DNA from 2 places in the Bacillus sp. z26 genome. Region 2 is predicted to be linked to the other one. Evidence: riboswitches for the same ligand, from Rfam matches in the RefSeq annotation. Region 2 holds a riboswitch; the other holds the start of a gene.
What was found. Region 2 has a riboswitch for thiamine pyrophosphate ahead of AC4G3K_RS09060 (hypothetical protein). Riboswitches for the same ligand answer to the same signal wherever they lie in the genome.

Region 1 (10,777 bases), 110 kb from region 2:
TAAACCAAAAGCCCTATCCGGTGGTCAACGTCAACGTGTTGCATTGGGCCGTGCCATTGTTCGTGATGCTAAAGTATTCCTTATGGATGAACCTTTGTCAAATCTTGATGCTAAATTGCGTGTACAAATGCGCGCCGAGATTGCTAAGCTCCACCAAAGATTGAATACTACTACCATTTATGTGACGCATGACCAAACTGAAGCAATGACGATGGCTACTCGCCTTGTTGTTATGAAAGATGGCTTAATTCATCAAGTTGGTGCACCTAAAGATGTTTACGAAAAACCCGAGAACATCTTTGTAGGTGGATTTATCGGATCTCCTGCTATGAACTTTCTTTCTGGTTCTTTAGAAGATGGCTATTTTGTAACTGGCAGTACACGCATTGCTGTTCCTGAAGGTAAATTAAGCTATCTTCGTCAAAAAGGCTATATAGGCAAAGAAGTAGTACTTGGTATTCGTCCAGAGGATATTAATGATGAACCTATATTCATAGATGCTTCTCCAGGTTCAACAGTTACCTGCCAAATTGAAGTAGCAGAACTCATGGGTGCTGAAACAATGCTCTATACACAAATTGAAGGCCAATCCATCGTAGCACGCATTGATTCCCGTACTGATATCAAACCAATGGATACCTTGAAATTAGGACTTGATATGAACAAAGCTCACTTCTTTGATAAAGACACTGAGGTTAGAATTCGCCCTTAATATTTGAGTTAAATGAAGCCAATTTCCTTTATGGATTTGGCTTTTTTGTTTCTTTTCAGATACGGTACTGCCCTTTCCTTTTTACCAGACCTCTAAAAAGACCCTAAATATCCATTTCATGAATCGATATTACTTTATCTTTTCCACATTGGCTGCAAGACAAAAGATGTCTGCATATAGACTGGTTCACCGATTGAGGGTCACCATCTATTTCCTTCTGTATATACGTTTCCAGATATGCACTGTAATCATCGTAGTAATCCATAACCTTTCCAAAATCATCCATATTATTATGACATGCTATACATGGATATACGATGGAGGTTAGACCATTGCATAAAGGACATTCCATACAACCCGCCCCTAACTTCGTCTTTCCATTAGCGTTTCACTTAATCAGATTTTTTATGTTTATCTAGGTCAATTAATATTTACCTGTTTACACAATGTCAGTCCCCCAATTTTTTCTAATTATATCTGTGTATAAATTAAAATGAACCTTTCCATACTAGCTACTAGAAAGACGAAAACTTATAACCTTGGGTCAAGCCGTTAAAGGGCTTTGGGGATTCCACACGATAATCTCCTACTAGTCGGTTCAAATCCGACTGACCCAACCAAACTAAAATTAATTTTTATGGAGGAGCTTATACATGAATCAAAATAGATCAAACAGCAATTCATCTAATGAATTGGTTGCTCCAGGAGCAGCAGAAGCAATCAATCAAATGAAATACGAAATTTCTAACGAATTCGGGGTACAACTGGGTGCTGATACAACAGCGCGTGCGAACGGATCTGTTGGAGGAGAAATTACCAAAAGACTGGTTCGTATGGGCGAACAACAAATCAGCGGTAAATCTCAATCTTAATTAAAACTTCATAATTTAATGGACAAAACCCCCTTCCGTATATTCCGGAAGGGGGTTACTTTTCGTTATTTAAGATTTCTGTTTGACCATATCTTTCGGATTCACCCATTGATCAAATTCATCCGATGTTAAATAACCTGATTTTAAGGCTGCTTCTTTTAATGTACTATTATCTTTAAAAGCAAGCTTGGCAATTTCAGCTGCTTTCTCATATCCAATATGCGGATTCAATGCTGTTACGAGCATAAGTGAGGATTCTACATTCTTTTGAATACTTTTTATATTCGCCTCAAGTCCTACCAAGCAATTAACCCTGAAAGATTTAAGAGCATCTGACAATAATCTGGCTGATTGCAGGAAGTTATACGCAATGACAGGTTTGAACACATTCAATTCAAAATTACCCTGGCTGGCTGCAAATCCAATAGCTGCATCATTTCCAAATACTTGTACTGCAACCATTGTTAAAGCTTCACTTTGTGTCGGGTTTACCTTACCAGGCATAATAGAGCTTCCAGGTTCATTGGCCGGGATCGTAAGCTCTCCAATTCCACTGCGAGGGCCGCTTGCCAACCAGCGAATATCATTGGCAACCTTCATGGCATCCATAGCCAGTGCTTTTAATGCCCCGTGTGCATAAACGATTTCATCATGGCTGGTTAGTGCATGAAATTTATTTGGTGAAGAACTGAAGCTATAGCCAGTCTGTTCAGAAAGATAACCCGCTGTTTTATCGCCAAATTCCATATGTGCATTAATACCCGTTCCAACAGCTGTACCACCGATCGCCAGGCTCAGTAATTTCTCTGAGCTTTCTCTAATCATCTGTTCAGAACGTTCAAAGCTATATCTCCAACCGCTTATTTCCTGGCCAAGTGTTAATGGAGTAGCATCCTGCAAATGGGTACGTCCAATCTTAACAATGTCCATGAATTCCTGTTCTTTTTCTTGAAGCACTTTTATAAAAGCAGTTATTTCAGGTAGTACATTTTTATGAATTGCCTCATAGGCAGCAATATGCAGGGCAGTAGGATATGTATCATTAGAACTTTGCGACATATTTACATCATCATTTGGATGCAAGGTTGCTTCAGACCCATTTTCTTTCAACCATTCATTCCCTTTACGTGCCACCACTTCATTAATATTCATATTACTTTGAGTACCGGACCCAGTTTGCCATACTTTAAGAGGAAAATGATTATCTAAATTTCCTTCAATAATCTCATCACAAACATATGATATGGCATTCTTTTTTTCTTCAGCTAAATTACCTAATTCATAATTGGAATATGCCGCCGCTTTTTTCAGTTCTGCAAAGGCATATACAATCTCAATCGGCATTAATTCTTGTCCAATCTTAAAGTTATTACGGCTGCGTTCTGTTTGAGCTCCCCAATAACGATCAGCTGGAACACGTACTTCTCCCATTGTATCTTTTTCAATCCGATATTCCACCTTCATCATCCCCTATTTAAAATTATCTCACTATTAAGAACATACTCTCTATTATGGCAAACGGTCAAATGATAGCGCTTAAATTTTATTCTTAAAAGACTCCTGTATTCCAAAGCGCATGTCTAATAAAAAAACCAAAGTCATGACAATAGCTATACCAAGCGTGACAAACCCATCTATTATGTATACAATTATCAAGTTAAAACAGATAATTAACCTCTTATCTACATAAATAGAAAATAAAAATATCTCATGTTGAAAACTATACCGAGATTATTCCAGTTCACCATAATATCCCCACACTATCTATTTTTTGTTTAACTGATATAGCATCGGGTAAATAGTATATATATCCTTCATAAACACAGATGAAAAGGTGAGATAAATGGAAAAATATGAAATGGGTTCTACTGAACTTTCTATTGACAAACAAATTACACTACCACAATTAATGTGTATTGCACAATATGCCAAAAACTATGATGGATCAATAAATCTGGAGAAAAATGGCCAGGAAATTGATGTTAGAAATATTTCTTCATTAACAGCATTTTTCTTAACATTAGGTCAAGATGCTCATATCAAGGTTCTTGTTAAAGGGGAAAATGCACAAGCTGCAATCGATCATATCGAAAATATCTGTCTGGAAGAGAGTACTGAGTTAACTCCATCAATGTCTTAATCCAAAATACAGAAAAGCACATTTGAAACCGTAACATTTACGATTTCAAATGTGCTTTTTTCATTTTCACTTAACTGATAATCCGGATCCATATTTTATCTGAGGAACATCCCACGCTTAATTCTTCCAGCGATTGAGCCAATCCTCAAAACTCTTATTGATTTTTTCCTTTTGCTCAATCCAATAGTTTTTAAAACGATTCTTTTCTGCTTCCTTCTCCATATCATTAATGGTTGGGACATCAAAAGTTTCACGTTCCATATTTTGCAATGCACCTGTCATAATTTCTTTAAAAACAATATTTGCACCTCTTGTTTTATCTTTTAAAAGATACTGATTAACTGTCGTTCTGTCATATCCCATCCACACTGCACCAACGAGGTTAGGAGAATAGCCGACAAACCATTCATCTTTTACCGCATTTTGCGCTGACACTCCATTTACCTGAGTTGAACCTGTTTTACCGGCTATATCTCTATTCTGTACTTTTGCATTTGTTCCGGTTCCATCTTCATGCTCTACGACACCCTTAAGCATCGCTGTCATATTTTCTGCTACTTCTTTTGTCGTAACCTTTGTTTCTTTTCCTTTAAATTCATCTACTTCTTGTCCATTGGCATCTTCAATCTTTTGGATAAGATGCGATTCCTGACGTATTCCTTCATTTGCAAAAACAGAATAAGCAGAGGCGATTTCTAAAGGAGATACACCTTCATGTAAACCTCCTAAAGCCAGACCAAGATTTCGATCCTCCTTTTTTAACTTAATGCCAAACTTCTCTGCATAATCTATTCCAGTTTGAATACCTATTTCATTTAAAAGCCAAACAGCAGGGATATTTTTAGATTTATAGACAGCCTCAAACATAGGGATCTCCCCCTCATACTGGTCATTATAATTCTTTGGGTTATAATCTCCGGCAAATTTCATTTCCTCATCTATAATTAAATCTGCGGGTTTATATCCCTTTTCAAGAGCAGGCGCATATACCGCAAGCGGCTTCATAACTGAACCTGGCTGGGCCTTTAATTGGGTTGCCCTGTTGTATCCAAGAAAAACATGCTCCCCTCTTCCCCCCACCAGTGCCCTCACGCCCCCTGTCTTGGGATCAAGTAAAACTGCACCGCTCTGCACAAGCTCATTTGTATTTGAACCTTTGGCGAATAAATCATCTTGTTGATAGACCTTTTCGATCGCTCCCTGCATACTTGTATCTAATTCAGTATAGATTTTGTACCCGCCCGTTAATAACTCATCCTGGACAATTCCATATTCTTTACTGGCTTCCGCAATCACTTGGTCTACATAGTATGGATACATGCCTTTTAACGGGTCGCTTAATTCTGTCAATTTAATTTCAGTATTAACTGCTGATTCTCTTTCTTCATCCGTAATAAAACCGCTATTTTTCATTTGCTTGAGCACGACCTTCTGTCTGTTTTTAGCGGCATCATAATTTTTATATGGATCTAAAGAAGAGGGTGCGTGTATTAAACCGGCCAGCAAAGCAGCCTCTGATAAATTAATTTTTTCAACTTCTTTACCAAAATATACTTTGCTGGCATTCTGAATTCCCCAGGCTCCATGACCAAAATAAATTTGATTTAAATACATTTCCATGATTTCATCTTTTGTGTATTCACGTTCAATCTGGCTGGCAATTGCAACTTCTTTCAGCTTTCTTTTTAACGTTTGTTCAGGAGTTAGCAACGTTATTTTTGCCAGTTGCTGCGTAATGGTACTTCCACCCTGTACGACTGAGCCTGCTGTGAAATTTTTGTATGCAGCCCGAATAATTCCTTTATAATCAATCCCAGTGTGTTCATAAAAACGTCGGTCTTCTATCGAAATCACTGCATCAATAACATGTTGCGGAATTTTATCGATTGAAACACCTTCCGTTTTATTTGCTGAAATTTTACTTGCCTCTTCTCCATTCATGTCATAAATAATAGTTGGCTGCATAAGTTCAGTTTTTAAATGAGACAAATCTACTTCCTGATTAAAAAGTATATAAAAAAATACACTTATGATAAGACCTACAAAAGATATTCCAAGCAGAAGAATCTGTAATAGACGAGAATGGTCGAATATACCCAGTGCTTTTTTAAAATACTTTTGACGCATCCTTATTTCCCTCCACTTATAATCAATTAAATTTATATGTATTTTTACATATTATACACAAAAAATAAAAAAACAACTGATAGACAGTTGTTTACCTTCACTCTATTTTCATTTAATAAACTCATTATTCGAGGCTTCAATTTCCTTATGCAATATCTCCATATACATATAAACAATTTGCTTTACTTTAACATCTGCTCCCAAAACATCCAAATGAGTTAAGCATTTTTTTATAATAGGGTGAATACCTTGGGGTTGTTTATCTTTGAACATCCACATCACCTCTTTTTTCTATAACACAAGAATACAGGAAATTTACCGGTATGACCACTGGTCTTTTGTCATATTTATCTAATTATCGATTAGTTTAGAGATATCGTACAATATAATCGTTTTCTCCAGCAAATTAAGTAAAATCAGGTCATTTGATACTTTACACTTATTGCTACAGAACAGCATCTTATAGGCAGATTGATACAGAGATACATGTAATATGTTTCCATCCATCTGATTTAGGATAAATAATAAAGGAGAGAAAAAAATGGAAGGGACTGAATCTATATGTTCAAACATATATTAGTGGCGTTTGATGGCTCAGATTCGGCAAAATTAGGTTTATCAATGGGACTAGATCTTTGTAAGAGTAATGAAAACTCATTGTTGTCAGTTGTATATGTTTATGAGGAAACTAATGAGGCCTCTATTCCAGATGAAACATTTGTCACTTCCAGCAATGCACCATTCTATGCAGACTCCAGCCAGGGTCAAACCATCTTATCAGAAAAGAGTCATCTAATAAACAACAGCACATCTACGAGTACTCAGCTTGAGGAAATTGAAAGATATGTAAACAGTCTTGAAGATAATAATTTGATTCATTCACATTTTGTTGTACTCGAAGGGGACACGGATGATATGATTCTCCAATACGCAGAGAAAGAAGGTGCCGATTTAATTATTGTCGGCAACAGCAGCAGTTCCGGCCTTCGTAAATTATTCCTTGGAAGTATTTCCGAAAAAATTATAAGTAATTCCAATTGCCCTGTTTTAGTCGCTAAATAAAGACTAAATGTACCTGATCCTACTAATATGACCTCCTGCTTTTCTGCAAAGAAACAGGAGGTCATCCATTTGCCTTCTCAAATCGAAAACTCCTTAAATTAAAAGAGACATTCCAGGAAAACTTCATTCATATGTACCGCAGGAATCTCTCTTATTCCAAACATTATGATTGCAGAACTTTATTGACTAATTCTTTAAATTTACTATGGACATCGTTTTCATTTAATGAGCTATAAATCCGGTATTGATCCTCGTCCAGAATCCGGTAGTGTTCACTTATCATATTTTGCTGCAGAACATACCCTCCTTCAAGCAGAATATCTTTCCACCATACCTTGCCGCCAAGCATTTTTTCTTTTCTGTAATCAATTCTTTCTCTTGAAACCGTTTCAATAACTTCGAGTGGATCCCCGCCAAATAATGTCTGCACAGTTAAGGTTTCACGAAACAATGAAACGACAGCCACAACAGTTGTCCAGCTTGCTTCATTGCGTTCCTTTTCGATCTGCACCAATGTTTTTTTGGAAATTCCTATTATTTCAGCCATCTTGTCTTGTGTATAATCAACCTCCACACGGATTAATCTCATACGTTCAGATATTAGACGAATAATCTCATCCTTACTCATAAACATCCCTCTTCCCATCTATAAATTAATATTTTATACTCTCCACAATCAATGTTCACTACTACTATTATAATAGAAATAAATGGAAAAGAGGTACTATAATGTATATATTTACTAATTTTTTTATATTCCCTTGTTCTTCTTCCTAAAAACCTACTTAGAATAAAAGTAAAGGTCAAAAGAACCAGTCTATACTAAAAATAATAATTCATTAAGAATAGAGAAATAGTACACAGTAGGTATAAGCGAAACACAAAAAGGCTCTCAATGATGTTGAGAGTCCAGATATAGTGATTTATTCATTTATGAATGATGTGCGGGCTTTCTGAGGATGACTCGCGGTGCGGCAGCAAATAAAAGCATCATAATAAATCCGCTAACAATCACACTTGGCAACATGTAGGATAAATTATACAGTAACGAAAATACAGCGACCGATTGGCCATCGGCCGAACCAGAACCAAAGAACACGATTCCGGCAATAAAATGAGCGATAAAACGCAGAGTACTACCGAGTAAGATTCCCATTAGGACCATACCAGAAGTTTTCAAGTCCTTCTTTCTAATTCCTTCTCTTTCAACATACTTAAACACAAGTCCTGCTAAGCCAACTACCGTATAGGCAACAATATAATCAAGGAGCCCTTGAATAGGGTGCATGATATAAGCAGTTCCTGATAATATTTGCAATAGACCAAGCAGTAATCCAGTTGTTACACCCCCTTTGACACCCCAGCGATACGCCATTAAAAAAACAGGTACCATAGCAATTGACACGCTTCCTCCCTGCGGCCATAAACTGAAAGACAGAACACTGGCCAATAAATCAAAGATAAATGCCAAAGCAGAAAAAACAGAAATCTCCACCATAAATAATAATCGGTTGTTTCTCATTGTACTTCCCCTTTCTATCAAGAGTTTTGAATAGTCATCTCAAGTCTTGATCGGGCATAAACAAAATACAAAAAAGCAATGCGCGCACAAAATGGCTCGCATTGCTTACATTTACATTCATTCAGCCACATTCCTACGCTAGTGTTAACTAACAGGTTCAAAGGGTCAGAACTCATTCGTTCACTCTCAGCCACTGGCTCCCCTTGTGGAATACTATTCATTTCTTACATCGTACTAATTTTGCCATCTATAAGCAAGCATTTACTTTTCAAAACTAAACTAATTAGGCAGTCATTTCTTCTACTTCTATTTCTGATGCTTCATTTTCCCTTTCTTCACGTTTCTTTTCAGATTCAGCAATGATAAGGGCACAGGATGCATCTCCTGTAATATTAACTGCTGTTCTAGTCATATCAAGTAAACGATCAATACCCAAGATCAATCCTACACCTTCAACCGGAAGGCCAACCTGTCCAAGAACCATGGTCAGCATGATTAATCCCACACCTGGTACTCCCGCTGTTCCAATACTTGCAAGAACAGCTGTTAATATTACGGTAATTAATTGCGTCATCGTAAGTTCCACGCCATAGGCTTGGGCAATAAATACAGTGGCAACCCCTTGCATGATAGCTGTTCCATCCATATTAATGGTAGCACCAAGTGGCTGTACAAAACTGCTGATGCTTTTTGGTACTTTTAACTCTTTTTGTGTAAGCTCCATAGCTACCGGCAAAGTTGCACTGCTCGATGAAGTACTAAAACCTACTGTCATAGCTGGGAAAAACTTCTTGAAAAATTCAATTGGATTACGTCTCGCAAATATTGCAATGGCTCCCCCATATGTGAAAATGGTATGAATCAGCAATGCCAATAGAACGACGATCATATAAAGACCCATATTTCTAATAGCTGGGAGACCCTGATTGCCAATAGCAGTTGCTATCAAGGCAAAAGTCGCATACGGTGCTGCTTTCATAATAAGGTTAACTAAATACATCAGTACCTCATTACCTTGCTCCAAGAGGTTAATAATACCCTTTGTTTTCTCACCAAGAGCCGTAATGGCAATCCCAAAGAAAATAGACATTACAATTACTTGGAGCATATTTCCTTCAGCCATCGCCTGAATTGGATTCTTTGGAATGATATTAATGAGAGTTTCAGAAAAAGAGGGGGCTGTAGTGGCTGTATATTCAGCCGAGGCAATATCAAAATTACCTCCATTCCCTGGTTTAATGACTAAGGCAAGGAATATACCAATTGTGATGGCAAATGCAGTTGTAGACAGGAAATAAAGAATTGTTTTACCACCAATCCTGCCGAGTTTTTTAGGATCACCCAAACCTGCTGTACCCAAAGTGATTGAAATGAGTACAATCGGGACTACTAACATTGTGATGGCATTAATAAACAGATTGCCAATTGGTGAAAATGCTACAGTATTTAAGATTTCAAATAATTGAGGTGAAAAAATATTAAGAGCTAATCCTACAATCGCACCAATAAATAATCCTAATATAATTCTAATTGTAAGGTTCATAGATGCCCTCCTTCAATTTTTTATATTATCAATTTAATAATCCTCCCTAATAAGGAGGATTTATCAAAAGTACATCTAACTAATCAGATGCATTTTTTATTATTATAATATAATAATAGTAGATTATTCCTAAGATGACAATGGAAAGAATTACAGGAGGGATTTATGGTGTTACTGAGTCTTAATTTGAGCTAAATTGGATCTAAGAACGATGTAGGAAATAATAATAAGTATCGTATTTCATGGGATATTTTTTCTTAGTTCTCTTTATATATATATAACGAACATTTTCCATTTTCAACAACTCATCCAAAAAAAAAAGACGCAATATATACGTCTTTTCGGAAAACAGCTTGCCGTTTATCAAGTTATATATATATTATAATTAATGATTTTTTAAATCTACTTGCTTCTTGTACTCTGATGTATTTTCAGCCATTATTTCATTACCCAGAACAAAGGGACCTGAAATAAACACATTCGTAAATATTTCATTACGCGATTTTGTCTTTTCAATGATTACTCCCTGCACTTTGAATTTAGATACGATATCCACCCACACAGTCTCCACCTCTATTTTATACTAATCGATACACATATACCCATGCCGTCAACCCTCAAACCTGAATATGAGCATTTTATTTGACATATACAAATAAATATATTTCATATCGAAAGTATATGTATATAGCACTATATTTATGTTATCTATGAAAATAATTCCACTCTTTAAATTTTACTAAATTACTGAAAAAAAGATAGTCCCATTTTTCATTTTGGAGAAAATACAAGTAACGAA
Region 2 (10,777 bases):
CTCCACAAGTTTAGTAGCCCCCTCACCATCACGAGCAATTTGTTTAGCCAAAGATTCAGAGACCACTTTTAACAGATCGACAAAACGGTTCCACTCCGGATGCTTTTCTGAGAGCATTTGATTATTTGCCATTCCATTCGCCATCACAACGACCATATCATTAGTTGATGTATCACCATCTACAGTAATTTGATTAAAAGATACATTCGTGACCTTTCTTAATGCTCGATGCAAGGCGCTTTTATCCACATTCGCATCTGTTGTAATAAAGCCCAGCATCGTAGCCATATTGGGATGTATCATGCCTGAACCCTTTGCCGCTCCACCCATTGAGACAACAACCCCATCGATTACAGTTTGAAAAGCACAACTCTTTGTCCTTGTATCTGTTGTCAAAATGGCTTCTTCAAAATGGTCGGCCCCTGTCCCATGGTCTGTCAAATTCAGTTTGGCTATTCCATCGCATATTTTATCGATTTCCAAGAATTCACCAATTACTCCGGTAGAGGCAACACCCACGTAGGATGGTGGTAAATCTAATTTTTCCGCGACTTGTGAACGCATCAGATAGGCATCTTTTAATCCACGACTTCCTGTACATGCATTGGCACAAGCACTATTTACTACAATTGCCTGAAGTTTCCCGTCAAATTTTAAGCTTTCTTTTGTTACCAGGATTGGAGCTGCCTGATACGTGTTTAATGTATATACTGCCGCAGCATTCGCCGGAACAGTCGAATATAAAATGGCCAAGTCATTACGTGAATATCGCAAACCTGCATGGATTCCTTCTGCCTGATACCCTTGCGGTGTAAGAATTCCTCCTTTTACTGCCTTGATCTCTTCATTCATAAGTACATTCATTAGTGATCTCCACTCCCTTTGTCTCTTATGGATAGACTGGATAAAAACCTAACCCTTCTGTTTCTTCTAGCCCCATCATGATATTTGCATTCTGAATTGCCTGACCAGCAGCTCCCTTAACTAGATTATCAATCACAGAAACCACCGTAACTCTTCCGGTTCTTTCATCTAATCGGAAACTGATATCACAAAAGTTTGAGCCATAGACTTCCTTTGTGGAAGAAAAGCAATTTTCACCTCGATATCGGAGAAAGTATTCATTTTGATAAGATTCAAGGAAAGCATTGTTGATATGATCAGCTGTAACATCAGGCTTTACTTTTGCATGCATCGTTACCATAATTCCGCGTGTCATAGGGGTGAGATGTGTAGTAAACATAATCGGAGTGAGCGCAGAATCCCATTCTGTTAATTGTTGCTCAATCTCTGGAATATGCTGATGCTGATGAACTTTATAGATTGATAGATTTTCATTTACATGAGAAAAATGGGTTGAATCATTACTCTTTTTACCTGCTCCTGATACACCTGATTTTGCATCGATAATAATGTCAGATGATTCAATTAATTCACTCGATAAAAGTGGTCCCAATCCTAACAAAACAGCAGTAGGGTAACAACCGGGATTTGCAATCAAACGACTCTCACGAATCTTATCCCTGTTCCATTCAGAGAGCCCATACACGCTTTTGTCTAATAAATGACTAGGTGCAGGTGTCTCTTTATACCACTTTTTATACATTTCGCCACTTTTCAACCTGAAATCGCCGGATAGATCTATAATTTTCACGTCATATTCAGATAATTCCGGGATAAGCTCCTTTGAAATACCGCTGGGCAAAGCTAAAAATACAAGCTCACTTTGTTTTGCAATGAGCCCGGGTTCTACTTCATTTAAAATATGTGGGAGAAGTCCATAATATTGCCTATTCTCAGAATCAAGGCTATTTCCAACACTCGACGATGAATATACAGCCGTTAAACAGAAAGTTGGATGATTCGAAAGTAAACGTATCAATTCCATTCCGCTATATCCTGTAGCCCCTACAACAGAGACATCCATGTTTCCACCCCGCTTATTGATTGTATATTCTGTAATATCTATCTATTATAGTATGTATATTTATAAAATTAAATGTATTTTTATTTAAATTCTAAAAATTGGTCTTTATCCCTAATCAACATCGTTAAAATCATTAGCTTCCATGATTAAATGAGTAATAGGTAGAGCAAGTGCCAATCATTCATATATTATTAATCCTTACCTGTTATGGTTGCAAAAGCCGCTATTCACCAAAATTATGATTAACCACCTACCATTTATGTATAGTTTTAATGATCTTTCCAACCTTTATTTAACAACAAAATAAAAGATACTCTAATTTGATCACTACATAGAGGATCCTTATAGCACTGGACTTTTAATAATTTGCTTCATACTTCGTGATATACTAAAGCCTCACTCTAAAAGGACAGTTCTTTCATTCGATATATGAAAAGGTTTTGTTAAAATGCTATATAATTGTTTTTAGATAAAAAATGAAGGTTAGAAAGTGGGAAGGTTATGAAAATTGATACACCAAAAATATCGTTAGAGTTAACCGAAAGGAACTTTTCTGATATTTTTCATGAGGAAGATCCCATACTAGAAATGTGTATAATCTCCAACTCTGATTTTACAAATGAAGTTGTTGATCGAGCACGCCTATATAATTCAGTGATTACTAATTGTCGGTTTTCTAATACCGATTTTAGTCATATTGAATTGGTAGATGTCTGTTTTGAAAATTGCGATTTATCCAATGTTAACTTAAGTAATTCTTCCATTCATAGAGTAGAATTTATTAACTGCAAATTACTGGGATGTAATTTTCCTGAGTCTTCTATTCGTAATGTGAAATTCGAGAATTCGATATTAAACTTATCTACATTTGGATATTCAAAGCTTGAAAAAGTAATATTCAATGAGGTTTCATTAGAAAACGCAGATTTTTATGACTGTAAACTTAAAAAAATAGAATTTAATTTATGTAACCTGAATGGAGCAAACTTTGAACAAACATCATTAAAAGGAATCGATATTAGTTCTTCTAATTTTGACTCACTTATGATTTCCATAAATGATTTAAATGGATGTAAAGTATCAACACACCAGGCTATTCAATTTGCCTCCTTATTAGGATTAATTATTAAAGAATAGTGCTGATGCTTGATATATGGATTTCCTCGGTATCAGATAGCAATTCTCTCTTTTTTAATCATTAAAGGACCTAAAGAAAACCATTGATAAGGGCTTAACGTATGCGTAAGAAACCCTCAACAATATTCAAAAAATAAAGAAGGAATTCAGAATATGGACTCTATAACATCCTTCTGAATTCCTTTTGTCTACAATCAGAAACTCTTATAGAATTAAAGAGTTTTTGTTTTGTCAATTTCTATCTTTTCATTCTTTTTATCATCATCTTCAATCATACCTTTTGTCGCAGTTTTAAACTCTCTTAATGTTTTTCCGAATGCTCTCCCTATTTCCGGAAGCTTTGATGGTCCAAAAATCATTAGTGCGAGTACTAAAATCAGAATAAGCCCTGGTATTCCAATATTTTGAAGCATATATTTCTCTCCCATCCGAATATAAGTCTGCTAAAATTTAACATTATTCTCATAGTCATCCTAACATTCTCATAACTTAAAGACAATTATCTCTACTAGTATTCATTTACAATTGACTTAATCCCGCAATCTTTAGTATGACTATAGTTTTCTTTCCAAGCGGATCATATCCCTGCATAATATTCCGTTTTCATATATGGGCTCAGGGTAATTCCGACTAAAATAATCATGGTCGATCCCCATTATTCTAAAGCCTGCTTTTTGATATAAAGCCAGTTGATTGAGACTAGAGTTCCCGGTTCCAATTTCTGCAATGCGATACCCTTTAGATACTGAAAAAGAACAGCCATATTCAATCAGGGTTTTCGCGTATCCTCTTCCCTGCCATTTTTCATCGATTGATAGGTTCTTAATTTCAACCCGGTCTGGTGTATTTGGACGGATTATTATGATTCCTGCCACATTCCCATTCAGGCAGAGTTCAAAAATCCAGCCTGTTTTACTATACTCATCTATCTGCTGTTTAGAAGGATCTGCTTTCAATAATAGCTCCCAATGTTTGTCAGTGAGTTCTGTACAACTGCTAATCTTTTCAATCATCACTTGTTTCATCCCCATTAATTAATCTATATGTCTAATGCTCGTATGTTTAGTTCATCTAAAGAGAGACAAAATGTCTATTCTAACCTTAACCCAACTCCTAATGTTTTACCAAATAATCACAATCCGGTATCGCTCATATGAAAAAAGACGAACAGCTGTTTATAACAGTGATCGCCTTTTCATACGAAATTATTTGGTTACCTCATCATGATAAGCAATTAAAATAATATCTTTATCTAATTGCTCACTTAGTTCATCCTGATACTCATTTGATTTAATCTTCATTTAATTGTGCTACGTCATAACGATGCATGATGTTCCTCCTGTATGTGTAATGACAAAGAGAACTTCTCTTTCCTTTTTTATCATTCCCATAGGCATTGCATCCGTTTCATGCTTTTACATTTTTTGTCATCTCAAGCTTAAACAGTTCAACTGCCTTAGTTGGATGTTCACTTAATGAGATGGCAGAAACAACGGCAATTCCATCTGCACCTGCTTCTAACACTTCGCGTGTATTGTCCGGTGTTATGCCGCCTATCCCTACAATCGGCAGTTCTGGATAAAGATCTGCCACTTCTCTTAAAAATCTGGTCCCGCTAGGTTTCTTGGCGTCACTTTTCGAATTTGTAGGAAATATAGGTCCTATTCCTACATAATCGGTTCGATATTTAATGGCTTCTTCCACTTCAGCCATAGTGTGTACAGATACGCCAACCCATTTGTTCCCCATCATTTTCCTAACTTTTTGTACCGGTAGATCATCCTGTCCGATATGAATACCATCCGCATTAAGAGCAATCGATAATTCGAGATCATCATTTACAATAAACGGTACATCATATTGTTTACAAAGGCGCTGGCAGTTTTTTGCAAATTCCAGATATTTAGTTCCTGAGAATGCTCCCTCACCCTTTTCCCGAAATTGAAAAGCAGTGATTCCCCCTTTTAATGCTTCTTCAAGCACTTCTAATGGATTGTTTAAGATATTTTGTGAACCCATTACAAAATAAATACGAAGGAGATGTCGATTCAATTTAGAATCACCTCACATTTTTCATACTGATTATAGGCAAAATGATTCGTCGGCCCATGCCCATGTCCCAATTGCAAATCATATTTGATTCCCATTTGGATGAATTTTTTCGCCTCTAAAATTGCTCCAAGGGTCGAATATTCATTTGCAAGAAAAGCCGTAATCGCTGCAGAAAAGGTACATCCTGTTCCATGCGTATTTTTTGTGTGTACTCTTTCCGATTGCAAACTGAATGTCTCTCCACCCACCAAATAGACTGTATCCTCAGCAACCTGTTGATTATCTATATGGCCGCCTTTAATGACCACGCATTCTGCTCCATAGCTCATCATGATTTCTGCTGCCTTTTTTCTATCATCTGCAGTTACGATGTCTATTCCACTCAGTACTTCCGCTTCCGGTATATTGGGCGTAATCATAGTAGAGATAGAGAATAACTTTTTACGCAGGCTGTGAACTGCCTTTTCATGCAATAGACTCGCTCCGCCTTTTGCAACCATAACCGGGTCAATAATAAGTGGGATGTCGAGATCCTTTAGTACGTGGTATACTTCCTCAATAATTTCCTCAGAATATAACATACCTGTTTTAATCGCTGCTACATTAAAATCTTCAACAAGTACTTCAATTTGCTTCCGAACAAACAAAGGATCAACAGGATAGATTTCATGTACTCCGTTTGTATTCTGCGCTGTTAAAGACGTAATGGCTGATGTCCCAAATACTTTTAACTCCTGAAAAGTCTTTAAATCAGCCTGGATTCCTGCTCCACCACCACTATCAGAACCAGCAATCGTCATAACTACTTTCATATCAAGTCCTCCCCTCTGGATAACCGATTCAATTCATTTAAAATAACTGTCTGGAAATCACCTACATAGTTAGATTGTTTACCGGCCAAACTGCCGATAAGTTTATATTCATGTAAAAGTTCCTGCAAATGGACAAGATTTACCTCCTTGATTGTCAATGCAGCAGCAGAAATAGCACTTAACAAGCACCCTGTACCGGTAATCTGTGTCATGTTGATATGGCCTCCTTCTACCATGGTGCATATGGATCCATCCGTTAAAACATCTTTCTCTCCAGATACAATCACAAAGCAGTTATATAAATTGGCGATTTTCTTTGATTCCTTTTTAAGATCCATCTCACCCGATCCACCATCTACTCCCTTTTGTGTCCAGTCGACACAAGCAATGGTGGCAAGCTCCCCTACATTGCAACGAATCAAAGTAAAATCAATTTCTTCCAAGAATTCCTGAACACTTTCTTTACGAAATGTACTCGCTCCCACGCCAACCGGATCAAGTACAACTGGAATACCATGGATATTTGCTGCCTTTCCGGCTGTCAGCATAGCTTCTTTTGTCCGTTTATTGAGTGTTCCAATATTAAGGAGTAAAGCATCTGCTTTACTGACAATTTCCTCTATTTCATTTTCTTCATCAGCCATAATAGGAGCTGCTCCAACTGCCAATAGGCCGTTTGCCTGTAAAGGTGCTACCACATAATTAGTCATACAATGAATAAGTGGCTTCCTATTCCTAATTTGTTTAAGCATTATCTTAACCCCTCCGGAATCCAACTTTGTTTAGACATCACCATTTCTCCAAAAATCCACTCGTACAAAAAGCTTTTATGGAAAAGTTCTATTAACTTGTTTTGCTTTTGTTCATGGGCATGGCGCACATAATAGTTCAAACTCTCTATTGGCAATGTTCCATCGGCGAGCTTTAATATGAATGGATAATCAAACCTCCCTTTCCAGCAAACATACTCCTCTCTTCGCACTTCGTTGCAAAATGCCATTTTCAGCCCTCCATTTTTTGGTGGACGTATGGAAAAAGACCCTTTAATAGTGTGGGTATTTCACATACTAAAAAAGGGTCTCATATCAACTGATGATATTGCTCCCTACGTCAGTATTAACTGTACAGGTTCAAAGGGTCAGGTTTTACCTTCTCAACTCGCATTCATGAGTCCCCCCGCAATCAAAACTATTTAATTGGAAACAAAAAAAGCTCTTCTAAAAACCTGAAGAGCTTTTCGCACATATCCAATAGGCCTATGTACTAATTGCTCCCTACGCCAGTGTTAACTGACAGGTTCAAAGGGTCAGGTTTTAACCTTCTCAACTCGTATAATGAGTCCCCCCGCAAATAATTTGATTATTTTTACTTTATCAGAAATAAAAGCTATTTTCAATCCAGTATGCTAATTACTTTATGCCATTTGCTAATATGGATTTTGATTCAATCGCCTTTTTTAAAGTTCCCCGTTTCCTCATTACCACTGCATAAAAGAAGAGAGCCCATAAAACAGCTCTCTCCTGAAAATTCTTTTCTCAATTATCGGATGCCCAAGGCAATTTTTGCATAGCGGGACATACGATCCTTTGTCCATGCCGGTGTCCAAACAATATCCACATCTACATTTTTCACTTCCGGCAGTTCTTTTAATGCATACCGTACCTGATCGACAATGGTACCAGCCAAAGGACAGCCCATAGCTGTTAAAGTCATTTTAACTGTGACGTCACCTTCTTCAGTCATGTCCACATCATAGATTAACCCTAGGTTTACTATATCAATACCCAATTCTGGGTCTAAAACTTCTTCTAATGCACTCATAATACTATCTTTCATGTCTTGGTCCATATTCATTCTCCTTCCATTACATTCATGCTTCAATCCTACCAAACTTTGGGCAATCTGACCATTCTTATTCCTTATACAAGCTTCTCTTCTATCCAGTTTACAGCCTCTAACAACCCTTTTCTTGTTACAGCGTGTCCGGCATTTTTTTCAGATATATAAGTAATCATCCCTGTTTCTACTTTTTCTTGGTGTTTATCAATAAATGCACGACTACCTGCAATAGGTACGACCGGATCCATTTCCCCATGCCAGATGAAAAGTGGCCGATTTCTTAATTTTTCAGGTTGCAGGGATAAATCAAATTTTTCAAGAGAACTGAATACTTTCCATTTCTCTTCTTCCGTAAATCCCAAATCAATTCCCTGTTTCTCAAATTCATTCACTTGGTACTCTGCAAACTTTCTATAGGCCGGATTCCCCATCATACTTACTCCAACACGAATCCAATCATATTGAGTTAACGCACCAAGCGTCGTGATTGCGCCCATAGATGTCCCGCCAAGGCCTATACAATCATAAATCGCTAATCCATGTTCAGTGATATATTTTTTAATTATATGAAGTTCTTTTATGGAAGTTATGACAATTTTCCAAAATGACCTAGATAAATTCTGTGTATCCCCATCTTCACGTTCCCCGTGCAAGGACGCCTCGGGCAAAAATACTCTGAAACCTTTTTCTGCCAGGAGGTAAGCATAGTGTAAATTATGTTCTTTGGCGCTGGTGAACCCATGAAGAAATATAAATCCAGGAATAGGGACATTATTCATATCCTGCTTACCTACAATAAGCATGGGAATGTGTTCTACATATACTTTTTCTACTTGTATCATTGTTATTCCCCATTCTTTACATATATTTTACAAACCAAACAATACCAATAAACCTTTATACTTGTTATGATATATAAAAGAAGATTCTAAATGGAATTAATTTAACTTATAATTCTAGAATAAACTTAATTTAGAAGGAGAGCCATATGACAGATAAACATTTAATTGTACTTGATTTAGATGGAACTTTGTTGAAAGATGATAAAACCATCTCTCCTCGTACTAAAAACGTATTGCAAACATTACAAAATAATGGCCATGAAGTCATGATTGCAACGGGCAGACCTTACCGTTCCAGCGAACCATACTATCGTGAAATGCAATTTAAGACACCGATTGTAAATTTCAATGGTGCCTTTATCCATCATCCCCTGCATTCAGACTGGGGCATGCATCATTCACCGCTTGATATTAAAGTTGCCAAAGAGATCGTGGAAGCTTTGAATGATTATCGTTTCCACAATATAATCGCCGAAGTAAAAGATGATGTGTATTTCCATTACCATGATGAAAAATTAATCGATATTTTTCAACTCGGAAGCCCTAGTGTAACTACAGGAGATCTCCGCCAATTTTTACAGTCGGCCCCTACATCCATGCTCATACATTCCGATGAAAATGATGTTGCCGAGATCAGAAAACATCTTTCAGATGTCCATGCTGAAGTTATTGATCACAGGCGCTGGGCAGATCCATGGCATGTTATAGAAATCGTAAAAAGTGGGATGAGTAAAGCCGTTGGTGTTGATTTGGTCGCAAAAGATTTAGGGATATCCAGAAAGAATATTATCGCATTTGGCGATGAAGATAATGATTTAGAAATGCTTGATTATGTTGGCACTGGCGTCGCTATGGGTAATGGCATCGAACAGCTGAAAACGGTAGCTAATCATATTACGTTATCGAATGAAGAGGATGGAATAGCCGTCTTTCTTGAAGAAAAATTCAATATTAAGTCTGCGTGACTAACAATATCTCCTGTTGGTTATGATAAAAACGACTCGTTTTAGAGTCACAACTTGAATGCGGGAGGTTTTTCCATGGGAAAAAGGAATAAATCAAAGCGCTTTGTCCAACAGGGTAAGACCGCTGTTTCCAAACATAGTGAGCGATTCCCATATCGGACAACTATGGAAGAGGCGGAAGCAGCAGAAAATTCTACCTGTGGAGGACTGTAATGCGTAATGAATTATTTAACCGTGCTCAGAAAGCAGTAGAATTAGCCCAGATAAAAGGCTCTAATCAGCAAGAATTAATTACCAAAGCACGCAATGAGCTTTCTTCTGCATTTGCAAACTCTACTCTGGCTGAGCAGGCTCAATTGCATACCATGCAGGATATACTGGATTCCCTAGAAAAGCATTCAAACTAATGAAAAAGAGCACAAGACTAAGGTCTTGTGCTCTTTTTTTAATCTTTACGGAAAGAACCGATAACACCGGTAGATTGAACGATATTCGTAAAGGCATGTGGGTCGACTTCCTGAATAATACTCTGCAAATCATAAAGTTCATAACGGCTGATTACAATCATCAGCATATTTTTATCTTCACCAGTAAAGGCTCCGACAGCAGGAATCATCGTAATTCCGCGTACCAACTTGGAATGAATGGCCTGTTTCAATTCATCGGCGTGTCTCGTTACAATCATAGCCGTAACTTTTATATGTGTTGTATGAATAGCATCAATCACTCTCGTAGATACATATAAGGAAATCATGGTATAAAGTGCCTGTTCTTCTGAATACATAAGACCAGCTATTGCCACAATAGCTCCATTCAGCATTAAAAAGTAAATACCAATTGGCTTATCATTGATCCTTGAAAGAATCATTGCCACAATATCCATACCACCCGTGGATGCACCAAATCGTAAGGTGATTCCAATACCGGCTGCTCCAATTACACCACCGAATACAGCATTTAGAATAATATCATCGGAATAGGATTGCACAGGTAAAATTTCCAAGAATAAAGACATTAATAGAACTGCTATAAAACTGTACATTGTAAATGAACGCCCAACCTTAAACCAGGCTAGAACAGCAATTGGAATATTAAGAGCAAGTAATAATACCCCCGTTGATACATTGATATTCGTAAACATGTCCAATGCTGCAGAAATAATTTGTGCTGTACCCGTAAACCCACTCGCAAATATGTTCGCGG

Region 1: linked by a shared signal. The riboswitch ahead of thiT (energy-coupled thiamine transporter ThiT) and the one ahead of AC4G3K_RS09060 (hypothetical protein) in region 2 are both predicted to bind thiamine pyrophosphate.

What each region holds. Positions count from the first base shown of each region.
Region 1 is NZ_JBZFQM010000002.1:901,855-912,631, forward strand. It holds gene AC4G3K_RS09600 (ABC transporter ATP-binding protein) at 1-712, shown strand, start outside; gene AC4G3K_RS09605 (hypothetical protein) at 816-1,064, opposite strand; gene AC4G3K_RS09610 (alpha/beta-type small acid-soluble spore protein) at 1,366-1,584, shown strand; gene fumC (class II fumarate hydratase) at 1,654-3,042, opposite strand; gene AC4G3K_RS09620 (HPr family phosphocarrier protein) at 3,428-3,724, shown strand; gene AC4G3K_RS09625 (transglycosylase domain-containing protein) at 3,842-5,851, opposite strand; gene AC4G3K_RS09630 (hypothetical protein) at 5,960-6,124, opposite strand; gene AC4G3K_RS09635 (universal stress protein) at 6,413-6,913, shown strand; gene AC4G3K_RS09640 (helix-turn-helix domain-containing protein) at 7,077-7,541, opposite strand; gene thiT (energy-coupled thiamine transporter ThiT) at 7,845-8,435, opposite strand; TPP riboswitch at 8,549-8,649, opposite strand; gene AC4G3K_RS09650 (dicarboxylate/amino acid:cation symporter) at 8,719-9,978, opposite strand; gene AC4G3K_RS09655 (hypothetical protein) at 10,364-10,534, opposite strand.
Region 2 is NZ_JBZFQM010000002.1:794,346-805,122, forward strand. It holds gene argJ (bifunctional ornithine acetyltransferase/N-acetylglutamate synthase) at 1-864, opposite strand, end outside; gene argC (N-acetyl-gamma-glutamyl-phosphate reductase) at 890-1,927, opposite strand; gene AC4G3K_RS09030 (pentapeptide repeat-containing protein) at 2,429-3,064, shown strand; gene AC4G3K_RS09035 (twin-arginine translocase TatA/TatE family subunit) at 3,277-3,477, opposite strand; gene AC4G3K_RS09040 (GNAT family N-acetyltransferase) at 3,619-4,077, opposite strand; gene thiE (thiamine phosphate synthase) at 4,472-5,116, opposite strand; gene thiD (bifunctional hydroxymethylpyrimidine kinase/phosphomethylpyrimidine kinase) at 5,113-5,928, opposite strand; gene thiM (hydroxyethylthiazole kinase) at 5,925-6,680, opposite strand; gene AC4G3K_RS09060 (hypothetical protein) at 6,680-6,928, opposite strand; TPP riboswitch at 7,014-7,116, opposite strand; TPP riboswitch at 7,183-7,284, opposite strand; gene AC4G3K_RS09065 (metal-sulfur cluster assembly factor) at 7,468-7,776, opposite strand; gene AC4G3K_RS09070 (prolyl oligopeptidase family serine peptidase) at 7,848-8,609, opposite strand; gene AC4G3K_RS09075 (Cof-type HAD-IIB family hydrolase) at 8,756-9,574, shown strand; gene AC4G3K_RS09080 (hypothetical protein) at 9,650-9,787, shown strand; gene AC4G3K_RS09085 (DUF3813 domain-containing protein) at 9,787-9,981, shown strand; gene AC4G3K_RS09090 (YitT family protein) at 10,020-10,777, opposite strand, start outside.